DNA from 4 places in the Paenibacillus sp. 01T422 genome. Region 2 is predicted to be linked to each of the others. Evidence: riboswitches for the same ligand, from Rfam matches in the RefSeq annotation. Region 2 holds a riboswitch; each other region holds the start of a gene.
The links. Region 2 has a riboswitch for cyclic di-AMP ahead of AC1DUA_RS00465 (hypothetical protein). Riboswitches for the same ligand answer to the same signal wherever they lie in the genome.
Positions count from the first base shown of each region.

Region 1: linked by a shared signal. The riboswitch ahead of AC1DUA_RS09705 (ubiquitin-like domain-containing protein) and the one ahead of AC1DUA_RS00465 (hypothetical protein) in region 2 are both predicted to bind cyclic di-AMP.
Region 3: linked by a shared signal. The riboswitch ahead of AC1DUA_RS15040 (C40 family peptidase) and the one ahead of AC1DUA_RS00465 (hypothetical protein) in region 2 are both predicted to bind cyclic di-AMP.
Region 4: linked by a shared signal. The riboswitch ahead of AC1DUA_RS30460 (hypothetical protein) and the one ahead of AC1DUA_RS00465 (hypothetical protein) in region 2 are both predicted to bind cyclic di-AMP.

Region 1 covers NZ_JBFTQB010000125.1:2,368-9,281, reverse strand. Annotated here, with positions in the region: gene AC1DUA_RS09725 (HD domain-containing protein) at 184-1,461, shown strand; gene AC1DUA_RS09720 (TatD family hydrolase) at 1,489-2,256, shown strand; gene AC1DUA_RS09715 (ABC transporter permease) at 2,242-3,474, opposite strand; gene AC1DUA_RS09710 (ABC transporter ATP-binding protein) at 3,471-4,214, opposite strand; cyclic di-AMP (ydaO/yuaA leader) riboswitch at 4,497-4,691, shown strand; gene AC1DUA_RS09705 (ubiquitin-like domain-containing protein) at 4,982-6,121, shown strand; gene rnmV (ribonuclease M5) at 6,238-6,780, shown strand; gene rsmA (16S rRNA (adenine(1518)-N(6)/adenine(1519)-N(6))-dimethyltransferase RsmA) at 6,828-6,914, shown strand, end outside.
Region 2 covers NZ_JBFTQB010000004.1:3,049-7,426, forward strand. Annotated here, with positions in the region: gene AC1DUA_RS00455 (APC family permease) at 1-806, shown strand, start outside; gene AC1DUA_RS00460 (hypothetical protein) at 1,243-1,764, opposite strand; cyclic di-AMP (ydaO/yuaA leader) riboswitch at 2,048-2,216, shown strand; gene AC1DUA_RS00465 (hypothetical protein) at 2,336-2,752, shown strand; gene AC1DUA_RS00470 (hypothetical protein) at 2,847-3,287, shown strand; gene AC1DUA_RS00475 (potassium-transporting ATPase subunit F) at 3,444-3,521, shown strand; gene kdpA (potassium-transporting ATPase subunit KdpA) at 3,569-4,378, shown strand, end outside.
Region 3 covers NZ_JBFTQB010000234.1:12-2,928, reverse strand. Annotated here, with positions in the region: gene AC1DUA_RS15045 (hypothetical protein) at 1-743, shown strand, start outside; cyclic di-AMP (ydaO/yuaA leader) riboswitch at 912-1,050, shown strand; gene AC1DUA_RS15040 (C40 family peptidase) at 1,054-1,527, shown strand; guanidine-I (ykkC/yxkD leader) riboswitch at 1,654-1,756, shown strand; gene sugE (quaternary ammonium compound efflux SMR transporter SugE) at 1,847-2,167, shown strand; gene AC1DUA_RS15030 (methyltransferase domain-containing protein) at 2,180-2,770, opposite strand.
Region 4 covers NZ_JBFTQB010000749.1:258-5,071, reverse strand. Annotated here, with positions in the region: partial or broken gene AC1DUA_RS30475 (type 2 periplasmic-binding domain-containing protein) at 1-519, shown strand, start outside; gene AC1DUA_RS30470 (hypothetical protein) at 603-1,949, shown strand; gene AC1DUA_RS30465 (oligogalacturonate lyase family protein) at 1,983-3,110, shown strand; cyclic di-AMP (ydaO/yuaA leader) riboswitch at 3,173-3,309, shown strand; gene AC1DUA_RS30460 (hypothetical protein) at 3,396-3,782, shown strand; gene AC1DUA_RS30455 (alpha/beta fold hydrolase) at 3,838-4,710, opposite strand.

The sequences.
Region 1 (6,914 bases), on a different contig from region 2:
GATTTGTAAATAATATATTACTATTTGATGAGAGAAAAGGTGGAATTAGCCAATTCATTTCAGAGGGCATAAACAATGAAAAAATGGTATTAGATAATTCGACAAAATACGACATAAATGTCGATAAGATGGTGTGAAATGTCGAAAAGATGTAGAATTTTAATAAAGAGAGGTTGTGATTGAATGAAGGAAGAGAAAGTTTTTAAAGATCCCGTTCATAAATATATTTACGTGCAGGATAACACGATCTGGGATTTGATTAATACGCGAGAGTTTCAGAGGCTGCGCCGCATCCGGCAATTAGGCACCTCATATTTAACTTTCCATGGTGCCGAGCATAGCCGATTCTCCCATTCACTTGGTGTGTACGAAATCACGCGCAAAATCATTTCCCAGTTCGAACGCAATCAATATGAAGATTGGCCGAAGGAAGAGCGTTTGATCTGTCTTTGTGCAGCGCTGTTGCACGATTTGGGGCATGGGCCTTTCTCTCATTCAATTGAGAAGGCTTTCGGAACGCGCCATGAGGATTGGTCTTGCAAAATCGTGCTGGGTGATACGGAAGTCAATCAAGTATTGAGCCGGGTCTCGCCTGATTTCCCCAAAAAAGTGGCGGGTGTCATTTGCAAATCCTATAATGAGGAGATTGTTGTAAGCCTCGTGTCGTCCCAATTAGACGCCGATCGGATGGATTACCTTTTGAGAGATGCGTATTTCACGGGAGTTAATTATGGGACGTTCGATCTGGAACGAATACTTCGTGTTATTCGGCCCTATCGTGGGCATATTGTGGTTAAAGAAAGCGGTATGCATGCTGTAGAAGATTACCTAATGTCACGTTATCAGATGTACTGGCAGGTCTATTTCCATCCGGTGACACGGAGTGCGGAAATTCTGCTGCACAAAATCTTTGCGCGCGCCAAACATCTATATGAAGATAACTACACATTTGGCTTCATGACGGATCCAATCCTGCACCTGATTCAGAATAAGATTTCGCTTGAAGATTATTTGCTTCTGGACGAGTCTGTGATGCAGGCGATGTTGACGTTTTGGATGAGCGAGAAGGATCCTATCCTTGCTGATATGTGCAAACGATTTTTGGACCGTAAACTGTATAAATATAGTACCTTTGATGAGTCAAATCAGCGCATGATTCAGCTAATGGAGAAAGTAATGGCTGAAGTCGGTCTTGATCCGATCTACTACATGGAAATTGATTTCCCGTCAAATCAATCCTATGATGTGTACAGACCAGGTGAGACGGAGGATAATTTGCCGATTCTGCTTTTGGATCATAAGGAAACGTTAACCGAAATTACCCATCGATCAGAGATTGTTCAATCTATTAGCGGTTTTCAAATGGGCAAGCATCATGTCTATTACCCGGAGGAGCTGCTGGAGCGTCTGAATGCTTCTGCGTATCCGGAATTATGGGAGATGCTCGGCGAGCAGGAATAATACATAAGAGGAAGTAAGGAGAAGAACATGTTAACAGACTCACATACACATTTAAATGCGGAACAATTTCAGGAAGATCAAGACGAGGTCATACAACGCGCACGTGATGCAGGTGTTACAAGAATGGTGAATGTTGGTTTTAATCGGGAGACGATTCCTAGTTCAATAGCACTTGCCGAAAAATACGATTTCATCTATTCAACGGTAGGCTGGCACCCCGTGGATGCGATTGATATGAAACCAGGGGATTTGGAATGGATCGAATCGTTGTGTCAACATGACAAAGTGGTGGCTATCGGGGAGATCGGACTGGACTATTATTGGGATAAGTCGCCTAAGGATGTACAGCAGCGGGTCTTTCGCGAGCAAATCAGGTTGGCGCGAAAGCTTCAAATGCCGATTGTGATTCATAATCGAGACGCGCATCAGGATATTTTGACCATTTTAAAAGAAGAGAAAGCTGCTGAAGTCGGGGGAATTATGCATTGTTTCTCGGGGAGCTGGGAGACGGCAAAGCAGTGTCTGGATATGAATTTCCATATTTCCTTCGGGGGGCCTGTGACTTTCAAAAATGCAAGGCAGCCCAAGGAAGTGCTGGCGCAAGTTCCTTTGGACCGTTTGTTAATTGAGACGGATGCTCCATACCTGACCCCACACCCTTACCGCGGCAAGCGCAACGAATCGGCTTATGTTCGGTTGGTAGCCGAAACGGCCGCGGAAATTAAGGGCTTGAGTCTAGAAGAGCTTGCAGAAATAACGACAAACAACGCCATCGCCTTGTTAGGTCTCAAGTAAAGCGTTCTTTGCAAATTTTCGACGAAGCAAGACGCCACAAGTGAGCGAGATAAAGAGGAAACCGATGAGCGGCACAACAAGGTAGATAGGTGAAGAGCGAATCAATAACGGAATCGAAAGCATACATAATTCTAGCAGCAAGGCTGACCAAATGATGAAGGCTAAGGAGCCGGCTTTCAACTGACGGTTAAGTGGGTACATTTCAAGCCAGAAGGTATAGCGGTGTGAACGCTCAAGTGGCGTGAGTTGAACCATGGAAATAACTATAGCGATAAAGAAGATGAGAAGTCGCGCTGTGCTGCTGCTTGAAACTGCGATGGCTAATGTGCCCAGCAAAGATATACGCATGACAATCGCGAATAACTCCGTACGTAGAAATGTTTTCATATATATGTACAGATAGGTGGCATCTTGTTTAAAAGGAATAAATCTTGTGACCCCGCTGATCCAGCTTCGGCGGGTTATTCGCGTTCCCAATTGTGGAACATCCACGAACCAGTTGAAAAAGGAATAGAGCCGTGCCTGCTGCTGCCTTTCCTTCGCAATGAGATAGTCCCAACCGATGTAGTACTTGGATACGTAATGCGTGGCTGTTAACCAAGCCAATGTAAGTACAAGAGCAGCCCCGCTTGCCCAGAGAACGCTGGTCAGAAATTGCAGAGAAATCAGCACGGCTGTTGCTATCCAGCGGAAGCTAACGGAAACCCTTCTCGCACGTTCATGTGTGAATCGGCTCTCTTGCCAGCTAGCCAATAAATGGCCTACCTTCATTAATAGAAGCAAGGCGAGCATCCATAAGAAATGCTGTTCGTCATGACCGAGGCAATGATGATACAAGGGCCATAATACAACCCATGCCAGAAATGTCCAAAATGCTTGCAGCACCAAGCTGTACTTGAATCCGCCACGGAAGTAAGGACCCATCTGATGTTCAATGCGCAGTAAAAACATACGGTCCGCGCTTCTCGCTAATGTACGAATCGGGCTTGAGGATAACAAAGGAACGAGCAGCAAAAGGACGATCCACAGATAAGGATAATCTGTCGGAAGGCGCTGTAGTATTTTTGCATAATAATAGGAAGAAAGGATGACAAGAAATAACAGGAAGCCAAAAAAATTACTGCGCGCTGCATACTGCAAGTAGCCCATGGATTCCTTCATATAATGTTCAAATCTCTTCTGCCATAGGGCACGGGTATCCATGTCCATTGCTTTCATACCAGTTCTCCTTTTACAAGCTTATAAAAGATGTCGTCCAATGACGCTTGCTGGAGCCCCGTTTGGTGACGTAATTCGACTAAATCGCCTTGGGCAACCATATGTCCTTTGTGCAGAACGACATAGTTATCGCAATATTTTTCAATGGTAGACAAAATATGCGAGGATATGAGGAATGACGCGCCACGCCGTTTCATTTTGACCATTAATTCGAGCAATGAGCGGATGGCTAACGGATCGAGTCCGAGAAAAGGCTCATCAATGATATAGAGGGAAGGTTCGATTAAGAACGCGTTCATAATCATGACCTTTTGCTTCATCCCTTTGGATAGATGGCTTGCGAAGGAATTGAGCTTGTCCTGCATGTGGAACTGCTCGAGAAGCGCTTGTGAACGTGCAAGATAGTCATCTTTCGTTAAGCCGTAGGCCATGGCGGTTAATTCCAGATGTTCGCGAATGGTAAGCTCTTCATATAGCTCTGGACTTTCGGGTACATAAGCATAAGTGGCACGGTAAGGCAGCGGATCTTCGGCTAGTGTCAAACCGTTAATTTTGACTGAACCCCTTTGTGGTTGAAGCAGTCCAAGGATGTTCTTGATGGTCGTACTTTTTCCTGCGCCATTCAGTCCGATCAATCCCATCATTTCACCCTGACGGATTGAAAATGTGAGGTCGTGAAGAACGGGTTTATTTGGTAAATATCCCCCGAATAAAGAGTCGACTTGTAATATGAGCCCCATCTCAGTGCCTCCCTAAATATCTATTTATTGGAATTTATACATCGGTTTCATACCTGATAATTATAAACAAATTTAGTTTAGAAGCCTAGTTTAAGAGCGAAAACACGAAGAAACTTAGTATACGTACGTTATAGTGAGATAAATGTAGATAAAAAGTGGTTTTATTTCGAAAATAAGCTATTTTTAATTGATTTAGCCCTTTTTAGTAGGTGTCAATCCCTTTACAGGCAGAGATTAACAGCGTAATATACTTTTCATAATAACTTAATAACCAATTTGCCATTTTTCCATTCGCTGAGTTCCAATTATGGGAACGGGGGAACCACTGTTAACTTTATAAAGCGGCATCGCTGAGGAAGTAAACAGAGTGAGTAACAGGGGTGAATCTTGGACGTTTAACGGAAGTTTACGTCTGAGTAGGGCGACTCTCACGTCCGAATCCGTCAGCTAACCTCGTAAGCGTAAGAGAGGTAACGATTGTCGTTCGTGCTATTTGTGTATTTTTACTATGCAAACTAAGCCAGCGAGAAGAGTCCTCTTCTTGCTGGCTTTTTGTCCCCATAAGGACTTTTAACTGTTTCGGACGATTAATCATAGCCCGGAATTCATAGGATGATGAATAGCAAAGCGGGGTGGGACGACCAGAATGCAGCCGTTTCTAAGCAGCTGCTGATGGACGACACGTTAAGTTAAATTAAAAACCTTAGTCGCGTCAAATTTAATCATGCTGTAACCTGGCGGCGAGGCTTTGAAGGAGGACCGAAGAAGTGGGCAGTATCTCTTTTAGCGAGACCCATGTAAAACGATCATCCAGCATGTCCTTCGCATTGCGATGGAAGCATGAAAACTTGCGTTTGATTTTAAGCCTGGCTATAATCTCAATCGCAATGACTTTCATGTTTTTGGTGTTGTTGTACGGTACGGCTACCAAGAGCGTATCCGTGGTTGTGAATGGACAAGAAACCGTTGTGCATACGAAGCAATGGGTCCTGCAACGCCTACTGGATGAACAAGCCATAACGATTGGTGAACACGATGAAATATCTGCAGACCCTACAGCTACTATCAAGGGCGGGGACAAATTCGTCATCGAACACGCTTCTCCAATTCAATTGACTGCTGATGGAAAGACCACCACTGTTTACACAACTGCAAGAACGGTTGAAAGTGCATTGCAACGTTTACATATTGCACTTGGGGAGCACGATAAGCTGACTCCCGAACCGACATCCTCTTTAGGCACAGGCGATGAAATCAAAATCGTCCGTGTAAAAAAAGAGACGGAAGAAGTAACAGAGCCGATCGCATTCGACACGGAGAAGAAAAGTGATGCATCGCTGCTTAAGGGTAAAGAGCAGGTCGTTCAAGAAGGTAAAGAGGGCGTACTTCTGAAAAAGAAAGAAAAGACTTACGAAGATGGCGTGTTAGTCGCAGAAGCTGTTGTAGGTCAAGAAGTACAGGAACAAAGTGTTAAAAAAGTAGTGTCAATTGGCACGAAGAATCCCGTTGTTGTTCTTTCGGCATCATCCCCTAGCGTGGATGAGGTTTCTAAGAATGGTGTAACATTCGGGTATAAACAAATTCTGAAGAATGTGAAGCTCACGGCTTACTCAGCGGGAGCCGATTCAACAGGCAAATCCGAAGGTACTCCTGGGTATGGTAAGACGTATACAGGAACTACGGTTACTGAGGGCAGAACGATTGCGGTTGATCCGAAAGTTATCCCACTAGGATGGTGGGTTTACATTGAGGGCGTCGGCTTCCGTCGTGCTGAAGATATCGGTAGTGGTGTGAAAGGTCAAATGATCGACGTCTATTTCGAAGATCATGGCTACGCCAATAAATTCGGAACGAAACAAGGGTACACGGTCTATGTCGTAGGACCGAAAAAGCCGTCTGAAAATTAACGTGTAAACGTCTGTTTCAGCGGGAACAATGTCAATATACGTTGCCAGGCAAGCAGCCTGGGCGAAAGAAGAGGGAACCCCTCTTCTTTTTCTGCGTACTGGGAAGGGAACCGATTATGATTAAAGAAGTCATTGTCGTTGAAGGCAAGGACGATACGGCAGCTATTCGCCGAGCCGTCGAGGCGGATACGATAGAGACAGGCGGCTCTGCCATCGGGCAAGCCGTATTGAAGCGCATAGCCCTCGCGCAACAGCGCAGGGGCGTCATTATATTCACGGATCCGGATCACGCAGGTGAGCGGATACGGAAGATTGTGGCAGCCAAGGTACCAGGCTGCAAACATGCCTTTATCACGCAGGCGCAGGCCGAGTATAAAGGCGACATTGGTGTGGAGAATGCCGCGCCGGAGATTGTCCGGGAGGCGCTCCAGAACCTTCGGACAGAGTACGACGGGGCTGTGTCACAGCTTACCGTGGAAGATCTCATGGCCGCAGGGCTGATCGTTCATCCGGAGGCCGCTTCCCGCAGACTCGTCGTTGGCAATGCACTTGGCATTGGCTACTGCAATGGCAAACAATTTTATAAGCGATGTGCGATGTTCCAGATCTCGCGTGAGGAATTTGAAGCAGCGTTGGAGCATCTGGCACCGAAGATATAGTGTTATATAGTGGAATCCAGAACCTATAGATAAATGAGGGCTACAAAATGACTATACCCGGCAATGAAGTGATTGTAACAGCGGAAGATGTCGCAACACCTAGTAAGACGAAACAAATGATTAAAAAGCACAAT
Region 2 (4,378 bases):
GAGGGGATCGATTAGGGTACTCGAACGGGATCATTTTTCTGGCGGTCATGTCAATCATCTTGATTATCGCTTTCAAAGGCAGGACGGAACATCTCATTCCGCTGTATGCCGTTGGTGTATTTATCCCCTTTACGCTCGCGCAAACCGGGATGCTGGTGAAGTGGGTACGCGAAAAGCCCAAGGGCTGGATCGTTAAACTAACGATCAATTTGATTGGCGCGTTGATTAGCTTTACCGTAATGCTGATCTTTTTTATCACCAAGCTGGGGCAGGTATGGCCTGTGTTTATCTTCCTCCCCTTGATTGTTTATACGTTCCATAAAATCAAAAAGCACTATGAGGCTGTCGGTGAGCAGCTCCGAATCACGACATGTGAGCCTTCCGTCGAGATCAAAGGCAATGTGATGATCATACCTGTCGCGGGAATTACACATGTCGTGGAAAATTCGATGAATTACGCCAAATCGCTGGCGCCGGACCAGATCATTGCTGTGTATGTGGCCTTTGATCGGGAAGCCGAGAAGCAGTTCCAAGAGAAATGGGAGTGTTGGCAGCCGGATGTGCGGTTAGTCACGCTGCATTCTCACTACCGAAGCATCATTCAACCGTTGACGAAATTCATCGATACCGTGGAACATAAGGCGAATGAGTCGAACTTCCGGGTAACGGTCTTAATTCCGCAGTTTATTCCCAAACGGAACTGGCAGCACATTCTCCATAATCAGTCGAGCTTGCTGATCCGCGCGTTTCTGCTATATAGGCGGGATCTCATCGTGACGACGGTGCCGTATCATTTGAAGAAGTAGATGTTATTAAAGTACAGGAATCGGCGGTAATGCGCTATTTCTGTGCTTTTTTAACATATAAGAATGAGTTTAGGGGCTACCACGGGTCATCCCGTGGTGCCATGGGATGCTTCGTTGCACTTTGTGCAATAGGAGAGCGGTCTTTTGGTTGCAATCGCAGCCCTCGTTGCACAAAGTACACTCATTTTGGCGCTGTTGCCCGAAGAGAGCGGTTTATAGCCCGTTATGTTGTACTAAGTACAATATAGGGGAGTGCGGAGGGCTAAATGCGGTTATAATATTGCACAAAGTACAACATAGGGATTGCAATCGAGATATCGGCAAGTGGAGATGGAGCTCGTTCGTCGTTGACGGAGGATGAGGTAGAGGTAGAGGTAGAGGTAGACATCGTCCATGAGGACGGTGTCTTTTTAATTTCTGGGATGGTGCGGTTGCCCTACATCGTAGGGCTCCCTGTTTTGATTGTTTTCCCAAAGTGGTGCTCTCTCTGCACCCGTCGGATGAACGCTTGTAGTTCCTGCTTAGTTTCACATACGGCTGCATGCTCCAACCAAAGGAAAAACCTTTTTTTACATATGGCAGAAGCATGCAGCGGAAAGGTCTCTCTTGATTTAATAACATAGAGTCCAGAGGGAACATTCTTCCAAGGCGCCGTGAAATTCATGCGGATAGATAACCTTGATCGTTTCTCCCAATCTTGCTCCTTTTGTTTATTACGTATAGACCTATACATGTTCATGATCACGTAATGCTCGGAGATTTCAGTCCATTTGGCATAACCAGCTTGCTGCGCTTTTTGAATAATTTCTGTCTTCTCCTTACAGAACCAGTACCCGGCAATAACAGGGAAGCGGTTAGCCTCTTCTAGCCATAAGACACCGAACCACTCGTAAGTTAAGCGGATCGGATTTAACGCATCGGGGATTAACCCTAAATAATAACGGGGAGCGGTAGCCATCGTCATTTCTCCTTTGCACGTAAGACCTGTCAGAAATAATGTGTGTGTTCTGCTCTTCAATTGTAAGGGTGGGAGTAATAAAAATGGGGTAAATAAAAGGGGGGTAACCTATAAAAAAACGATAAAAATGGCGTAAATGGAAGAAAAGCGAAGCTTGGATAGCGATAATGCATGCTTTGATTAATTGGAAGCGCACCCATTAGTCATTATGCCATTAAAGAGGTCGCGGTACGTTTTACAGGCTGAGCTCCAGGGCGTAAGATTCAGAGCATCAACTTCACACAAGTTGATAACGCTGAGTCCCCGCAAGGGGAACGGGGGAACCAATAGAGGACGACAGTGGATCAACGTCTTCGTGGGGTGAATCCAAGGCAAGCTCCAGCTTGCCAAGGTAGGGCGCTTCCAAGCCCGAATCCGACAGCTAACCTCGTAGGCGAATTGGGAGAGAGCCAACGTTCTATCGTGCTAATCACAGCTCGTATCTACAAGCTGCCATGAAGCCCGAGAGCAGAGAGTCTCTGCTCACAGGCTTCTTTTTGTTGTCCAAAAAATGAGGAGAGTGAATCTAGTAATGGTTCCCGAATGCAAGATTACCCGAATTGAATGCTACCGCTTTGATGATGAGTTATCCGACAAATTGCTGCCTGGGCATGGCCGCGACTGCCATTGTGGTATCCTTTCCATCTCAACAAGTCTGGGGACATGTGGGTTAGGGGATTATGCAATTCCTTGCGGCAACCTGAAGGGGGATCTCGTTCAATGGGCTGTTGTCTTTCAGAAGCTCAAAGGGCTTTCCCTTGAGGACGGTTTGGAATATGTCCTTCAGAAGAAAGAGGCATGGGGGGAAACAAGGACTCATGTCATGGAGTCGGCATTAACGGACTTGTCTGATAAGCTTCAACATCGATCAATAGGCAAAAAAGAGCTGGATGTTCTATCGAATAGGTCCTATATCTTTGACCATTCAGAGGCTTATGTCTCTTTCTAAGCAGGCATTTTTATGCTTTTTTTATATGCACGCTATAGATTCTTTACCTCATTTTTATACAGTTCGGCGTTACAATGAGTCAGGAAAGGAAGCGATGAACGTCATGCAAAGCGATTTGCTGCTGATAGCTGCGCCGACCAAGGCTGGCGAGGACTTTATGAAGCAAATAAAGTTGAGTGGCTTCCCTTATATTGCATTAACCAACAATAAGATGGAAAAACTCAAGCTAGAAGGGCAGGGAATGAATAAAATCATCCAAGTGGATACATCGGTACCGGGTAAATCTACCCCTATCATTCCCGATTATCCGATCGGAAGCATTATTTTGTTCGAAGAGAGCTTGACGTTATGCTGCCGCTATATTCAAATATGCCGCAGTTGGACTTCAGGGCCTATCTATGTGATAACCCAAAGCGTAAATCCCAGATTGATTTACAAAGTGTTAGGCGCTGACTATGTTATTTATTCTAAAAACGGTGATGTGAAATTTCTATTATCATCTCTATTACAAACAAATAAATTAGGTTCTGTCTGATTTGAAGGAGGTGCGTTATGTACAACGATGTGACGATGATTTTATTAATGGCATTAACTTTCCTCGGGTTCTGGGGATTTATGAAATTTTGTGAAAAAGCGTAAGCTGATGCTTTCGATGCAAGTTTTTGAATGAAAACTTATAGGAGGCAACCAAATGATTGTAATTGGACTAATTGCGCTAGCTATCATGGTGTATCTCGGTTTTGTTTTAGTAAAGCCCGAGAAATTTTAATGGATAGATTAGAACTTATGTAAGCAGGGGGAGAACCTACTATGGGTATGGGATTGTTGCAAGTAGTCATCACGCTGGTGATTATCATGCTTTTGGTGAAGCCAGTGGGTAGTTACTTGGTGAAAGTATTTGGTTATGAAAAGAGTGGCCTGGATCGTGTGTTTGGTCCCTTCGAGCGAGTGTCCTATCGCTTAATGGGTGTTAAAGAAGAAGAAGCGATGGGGTGGAAGAAGTACTTAGGAGCTGTATTAATTGTCAACTTTGTCATGATGATCCTGATGTACGCTGTGTTTCGGCTTCAAAAGTATCTACCGCTTAATCCCGATGGGATCGGTAACGTATCTCCCACAATCGCTTTTAATACAGCTATTTCCTTTATTACGAATACGAACTGGCAAGCTTATAGTGGTGAAAACACACTATCCTACTTCTCTCAGATGGTAGCCATTACGTTCCCGATGTTTACGTCGGCGGCAACCGGGTTCGCAGTAGCTGTGGCTTTCATCCGTGGATTAGTTGGCCGTCAAGATAATCTCGGAAACTTCTACGTGGATATGACTAGAGCGATTACTCGCGTATTTCTGCCGCTTAGCTTCATTGTCGCTTTAATTTTAGTCTTTCAAGGTGTTCCGCAAACCCTGCTGGGAGCAGTTCAAGCGACAACGATTGAAGGGGCTGAACAAACGATTACTCGCGGTTTAGTTGCTTCTTTGGAATCGATTAAGCATATCGGCACCAATGGCGGCGGATGGTTCGGCACGAATGCGGCACATCCCTTTGAAAATCCAACGCCGATAACCAACATGATCCATATTATTTGTATGATGCTGCTGCCTACATCGCTAGTGTATGCATTC
Region 3 (2,917 bases), on a different contig from region 2:
AGATGTGCTGGGGGATGCTGCTGTATAAGCTTGTACAAGGGGTCCTTGTCCCCCTCATGCATCGCTTTCCCGGCGGCGATCAGCCGAAAGAAGCGCTCCAGCTTTTTCTCGCCGAAAGTCAGTTCCAGCTATTCAAAACGGATCTTAGCCATTCCTACTTGTGGTGGCTGGCTATCCTGCTCCTAGCTCGCATGCTGCTTACCCCGATGCTGAACAGCGGCGTCTACTATTCGCTCACGCATTCGGATCAAAATGCCGGCTATCGCTTCGTCCGCGGCATCAAGGAACTCACACTTCCCTTCTTCGCCGCGTATATAATCCGAATCGCCATGTCTCTGCTGCCTCTCATCTGGGTGCTGCCCAAAGCGCAGAAGGTGCTTGCTCACAGCTCATCTTATGAGCAGGCCTCCCTCGACTTACTGCCTTGGCTAATGGGGATGCTGGTTTATGGCTTTCTGCTGCATCTACTTTTTATGTACGTCCAGTTCGCGATTGCGGCGCATCTCGGCATTGTATCCACAGTCATCACGTTCATCCGGTATTCGCTGCCGATTATCGGCCTTTCCCTGATCCTTTTAATTAGTTCAGGACTTTTGGCAGGGATTACGGTCACATCGACCTATATCTGGGCAGGACTGGTAGCGCTAATCATTTATCAGCTTTTCCCGCTCTTCCATATTTTCATGCAAATGTGGTCCATTACCTCGCAATTTCAGCTTCTTTCCGCCAAAATGAGTCGTTAAAACAAAATAAATAAAACCATAATTGGTTTAGATTTGTTCAATCCCCTTGCAAAAGGGGATTTTTTTGTCTGTAAAGCGAACCTTTACACATTTTTTCAGACCAAATTGCACGAAAAAGGAGGAATTTCGATGTTTATGACGAATTAAAGAGACTAGCATTAAAAAACCAAATATTTCATGCCGAATTCCTCATTTCTTGGGGAAACGGGGGAACCACACCGGGTGAATTGATCTTGCAAGACAGGGATCATAGGGAACCTTCAACCGAACCCTCCAGCTAACCTCGTAGGCACCGGAAGGAGACAAGCAGTTGAAAAAGGTTGTTGCTCTTCTTTTTAGTCTTGTTTTGTTTTTGAGTGTAGCTTTAGGGAGTGTGTCTGCGTCAGAATCCACATTGGACTCAACGGTTGACGAATTGATTGGAACACCGTACCGCGATGCGGGAACGACAACAAGAGGCTTTGATTGCTCTGGTTTCACATCGTACGTGTTCAATAAATTCGGCATTGACCTTCCTCATAGTTCAGCAGCTCAAAATAAAGAGGGCTACTGGATCGACAAAAGTGATCTTCGTAAAGGTGATCTTGTGTTCTTCGACACAGGGGGCAAAGGCATTTCTCACGTTGGTATCTACCTTGGAAATGGTGAATTCATTCACTCTGCATCCAATGAAGGTATCGTGAAAAACAAGCTAAGCGAATCCTATTATGCGAAAAGGTATGTATCCGCTAGACGTGTTCTGTGGGATGATATCTACAATCAACTAACTGCTGAATCCAAGTAATTTTCTTGTTCAACATGAATAAAGCCCAGACAAGCGTTAGCTCGAATGAGCCGCTTTTCAGGGCTTTTATTCTTTTTTTGAAATGATGCAACTTGACATAGCATGTTAGCCGTCCTATAATTACGGCATCATGTTTCTAGGGTTCCGCGGCGCTGCAGCGCCGGTCTGGTCCGAGAGAAAACACGCAGCGGATACGCTGTGATCACGGAGGGGAAAAAGCCCGGGAGTCTTATCGCATTAGCGATATTGCTTCCAGGCTTTTTCTTTTTGCCGCGATCTAATGGGCATCTTAGCATACTTTTGAAGGAGTGATTCACAGATGGCATGGTTATATCTAGTCATTGCAGGTGTTTTTGAAGTCGTATGGGCGATCTCATTGAAGTTCTCCAATGGTTTCACACGACTGGTTCCATCCAGCATCACCATTGTCGGCATGATTATCAGCTTTTATTTTCTCGCAGCAGCTACGAAAACTCTTCCTATCGGCACAGCCTACGCGGCTTGGACGGGAATTGGCGCTGTAGGTGCAATTATTATCGGCACCCTATTTCTGAATGAGCCTATTAGTTTACTGCGTATTCTATTCATGATCCTTATTCTGGTCGGCGTTCTCGGCCTTAAGTTCACATCCGGGCACTAAGCTTACGCCCACTCACTCCGGCCGATGATTCCTAAGCCACCATGTAGCTGACATACCAGAAGGAACTGCCGACAAATATCCGCAGATTCTCCGCCAGCGGTTTAAAGATCTCTTGGATTCCGCAATTTGCAGCACCTCTGGTCGAACGTCCACACCAACGATGTGTTTGGCCGTTGCCGCCATGAACTGTGTCCAATATCCAGTACCGCAAGCCACCTCCAGAACGCGGCTCCCAGTCACCTGCCTCTTCACGATATCCGCCAGCATCGCAAGTTCTTGCTGATACTCCGCATCCTCACGAGCATAAATCCGTTCATATTCAGCCGCTCGCGCGCCGTAGTAATCCTGCATGCCCTCTTTCTCTTCACGCAAAAGCCGCTGCCGATCCTTCACCTCGGGAACGATCCGTTGTTTAGCTGCCAATAAGTCGGCAAAAATAGCTCCGCCATGCGAATCATAATTCGCGAGTAGGCCATGCGTCGCCATCACAATAAGCTGCGTCATAGACAAGCCTGTTTCCTCCGCCATGCGCTCCAAATCTGCTTTCACTTTCTCAGGTAAGTAGACGGAAAGCCTCTTGGTTTTATCGTTCTTGTCGTCCATTCGGAGATTCCCCCTTTGCATTTTTATTATTTTAACACATATTATATGTCATTAAAACATATTTATTGAGTTATTTTTCGACAATCGGGAATTTAGGCTACTTAAAGAAACTGCTCCTAGCCACTCACCCTCGCAAATCCCTCTAGT
Region 4 (4,814 bases), on a different contig from region 2:
ATGAAAAACCCAGAAGCCGCAATCAAATTACTGGACTGGTGGATCGATAAGAATTGGTTCGATGTCAGGTTTGGCACAGAAGGTGTTCATTACAAGCTGGTGAATGGTGTTCCTCAAACGATTGATGCCGAGAAAAATAAGAAGGAAACAATCTATGCGCCAGAGTATGCCGTACTAGATCAATGGAGTCCCAAACCAGAGGATTTCACAGTAATGGCAGCGACGGACGCGATTTCTCAGGAATATGCCAAGGTGCAGGGAGAATCGCTTAAGGTGGCTATGAAAAACAAATATAGACGTGATATTCCGTTTAATCCGACGTTCCCTGAGCTGAGCGAGACGTCTACTTCATTCGGCCCATTGTCGGAGGATATTGAAACGAAAGTCATTACAGGCGGTGCCCAATATTCACCGCAATGGGGGATAGAGCAGCTTCGCAAGGAATGGAAACGTCTTGGCGGCGATAACGTTGACAAGTTAGCGCAGGATTGGTATCAGAACAATGTGAAAGGGAAGTAAAATTTCATAGACGGCTAAGCAGCCTCCCGATTCGAACAGGAGTTGGGAGGCTATTTCATACGGATAAGGGAGTGTAATTCACTATGACAATTGATCCGAACAAGATGCTGCTTGAACAGCTTGCGAAATGGCATGAGGAATACACGCCTGAGCTGCGGATGGTTCGCAAGCCTTTTCATACGCCGGGATATCATAGCACGCTGAAAAATGTAGCGTTTACTCATCCCACCTTGGCAGCTTGTGTCTATGCGCTGGGATTGCTGGACAGTCGCCAGCCTCTTCATGTAGAAAAAGCGCAAGGAATACTTGAGCAAGTGATCAGCCTGCAGGATCAGAATCCCGACAATGCTACTTTCGGCATCTGGTCGTGGTTCTACGAGGAGCCGCTCGAAAGGATGGCACCGCCAGACTGGAACTGGGCGGATTTCTGTGGGAAGCGGCTGGTTCTGGCCGAGCAGAGGCATTCCGATATGCTGAGCCCGGGTCTGCGCGAGCAGATTCGGCATTCGCTTTATTGCGCGTGCGACGCCATTATCAAGCGTAATGTAGGTCCGAGCTATACGAACATTGCCATCATGGGCGCCTTCGTTACTTTGCTCACAGGTGAGGTCTATGGCGAAGCAAAATATTTGAATTACGGGCTGGAGAGGTTACGACTCTTTCGTGAGTACACGAAACAGTTGGGAACTTTCCAAGAGTATAACAGCCCGACGTATACGATTGTTGCGATACAGGAATTGTCCAGCATTTATACGGCGACCCAAGTTGCGGAAGCGAAAAAGCTTAGCACGGAGATGCTGGATGTCGCATGGGGGCTGGTTGCTGACCATTACCATGCCCCCAGCAAACAGTGGTCTGGCCCACACAGCCGTGCTTATCATACGATGATGACGCCAGACATTTTATCTTTCGTGCAGATCGCCAGTCACGGTGAGTTGAAATTCATGCCAGATGATCAGCTGAAGTACAATCTGGACTGGTACGGCAACGACATAAGGTGTCCTGCGAAGTACATACCGGCGTTCAAGCGAACAGAGACAGCGGAACTTGTACAGACGATTAGCAAAGACGAGGTTGGCGTTATCGTTAACCAAGCAACTACGTATATGGAAGGGCCCGTTAGTGTAGGAACTTTCAGCAAGGATGTGATGTGGAATCAGCGTCGCAATTTGCTAGCTTATGTGCGCAATGGCAACCATTCGACCTATATTCATTTGCGCCTGCTGAACGAAGGGTACGACTATTCTTCTGTGTTTGCATGGCGCTTGGGCGTACAGGAAGATGAGCTCGATGCTGCGGCTTCAGTCTTACAAGTGGGAGCGAGTGCAGAGGTTCATGCGGAATTCCGTGCTCCTGATCGCTCGGCGCTTCAGTTGACGTTACCGTTCAAGCCTGATGAGAAGATGAAGATGCTGAGACCTCGGCTCTAACAATGCTGACTAATAAGAATGGAGTGATCATAGATGGCTAAAGGATCTACGATTCGTAATGAGTTCCATCCCTTCAACGATACTTATACAGGTCGTGCTATAACCCGATTGACCGCGCCAGAGCAGGTGAATCATCATCCTTATTTTTATTATAAAATGATCACGAACGACAACTGCTCTCTCATTTACGCTAGTGAACGTGAGGGAACTCGTCAGCTTTATCGCATGGATCTAACTGATGGATCTGCGGTGCAATTAACGGAAGGACCGGATATCCACGATTTCAGTTGCAGTCTGACGAGTGATGATAACTATTTGATCTATTGCAGGGATCAACGGATCATGCGATTGGATATGGCCACGCTTGAGGAAGAGGTCCTATACACGTCACCTGCAGGATGGAAATCGAATGCGAATCCTGGTCTTAGCTCAGACGACAAGTATCTCGCCTTGGTCGAAATAAATGAAAAGGATGTCGTACCAAGTAAAGGGGACTGGTCCAACTTCGAGCCTCAATGGGCAGCGCAACCGCACTGCCGAATCGTCTACCTCGATATTGAGCAGCGGACAAGTCACATCGCGCACGAGGAGCTAAACTGCTGGCTTGGGCATCCGCAAATTCGTCCGCATGATCCATCGACCATTTTATTTTGTCATGAAGGTCCTGGGCATCTGATCGATGCCAGACTCTGGCTCGTCCAAAAGGACGGGACGCGGCTGCGCTGCGCCAAGGAACAAACGCATGATGAACTCATCACGCATGAATATTGGCTTGCCGACGGCTCTAGATTTGCCTATGTGTACCGGCATAAGGATGATCTCTATCACGAAAGTATCCGGTTCATGGACTCGGAGACGCTGGAAGAAGAGATCTGGATGAACAGCTCCAAGTATTGCCATTTTATTTCCAATGCCAACCATACGCAGATCGTAGGGGACGGACAATTGCCCGAGCAGCATTTCATTTATTTAGTGGATGTAGCATTGAGGCAAGAAGAGCGGCTGTGCTCCCATGGTACTAGCTGGAAGTCATACGGCAACACACAGGACGCCCACYCGCATCCGACTTTCTCGCCTGATGGCTCGTTTGTTATCTTTACCTCGGATATGGAGGGAGTTCCCAGTATTTATAAAGTGGATTTGGTTACAAGGAATGCATGACTAATGACATAGCATATATAAGAAAATATTACTATTGCTTCTCCTTAAGCATTGGAGTAAATTGATAAAATACGCTTAATTCTTTAGATTAAAGAAGCGGGGGAACCAAGTTTCCTGGGGTGAGTACACATCTATCGTGTTAGGGTTAACTTTCAACCCGAATCCGTCAGCTAACTTCGTCAGCGTAGAAAGAGAAGGATAGAAATATTAATTGGAACCATGCTACTTGAGGTTCTATTCCCTCGCTTCCTTTTTCTCTTCTAGAGAAAATAGGAGGAACTAGACATGCTGCTAAGGAAAGTAACCAATGAGCTGAAGAATCTTTTTCCATGGAAGAGATCTAACAATTCTGCACAACGTCATCATGAGATTCTTCACTTAAAACAGCGTTTGGAAAAATTCGACATTCAATTTCCGAACTTGGCTTACCGACCATCAGACGTAGAAACACAGACTTTAATGGAAATAAGCAAAACGGTCGCTCAGAGCAATGAGCTGCTCGATCAACTAAGCTCAGAAAAGGAATTAGCGGTTGAACAATCGCTAGCCAATCGCGTCGGAACCTCTCCCCAAATTTTGGAGGATCATCACAACTTTATCGTCACCATGGCACATATCCTTAGTGGTCCGTATCCTTGCCTTAGAGAGTACATTAACAGCAATACGATTTAACTATCTCCAATAATAGTGAAGGAGCTTGCCTTGCGGCAGCTCCTTTTTCGTATTTTTAAGTAGTAGAACCCCAAGCATATACACGACCAAAGAAGCGTTTGATAAGTTCAGCAACTTGCTGGCTTTGTTCCTCCAGAACAAAATGCCCTCCGCACAAAAAATGAGTTTCCACACAATTTGATAGTTCTCCGAAGGCAAGAGCTCCTTCCAACGTAAAGATAAAATCATTTTTGCCCCAGGTTATCAGGATAGGAGGTTGATAAGTTCGTAAGTATTGCTGCCAAACAGGGTATTGTGCCACATTGGTCCGATAATCGTAGCCTAATTCCAATTGAATTTGGCTATTACCCGGTCGATCCAAAAATAATTGGTCCATTAAATAACCATCGGGGCTAATCAGATAAGGCTGGCACACGCCAGTTACATATTGCATTTGCGTAAATTCAAAGGTTACTAGCTTGGCAAAAGCTGCTTCGGTTGCAGGATTTCGATCCACCCAAAGTGCTTTGAAAAGATCGAACGGTTTCCCTAATCCGTTGGCACTAACTACGGCATTCTGAATAACGAACCCGAGAATGCGATGCGGATTGCGAACAGCCAGTCTGAAGCCGATTGGTCCCCCATAATCATGGGTGTACAAAATATATTGAGAAATACAGAGAGAATCAATAAGCTTTTCAATCATAATCGATAGATTCTCAAAGGTGTATGAATAGTCTTCTATGGAAGGCATACTGCTATTTCCAAATCCTAGATAATCAGGCGCAATGATATGAAATCGGTCTGCCAGATGAGGAATCAAATCCCTGAACATATGGGATGAGCTTGGAAAACCATGAAGAAGGATGATGGTTGGATGATCCGGACTTCCGGCTTCGCGGAAAAATAGCTCCCAACCATCGATCTTCATTTTTTTATAATAAACCATGATTTCAACTTCCTCTCCAGCGAGTTCATACTAATCCCTAACAAAAATATGTGAATATGACGTATTTAAGTACTTAGGAGCTAGAGGACGTGGTACAATTTAGC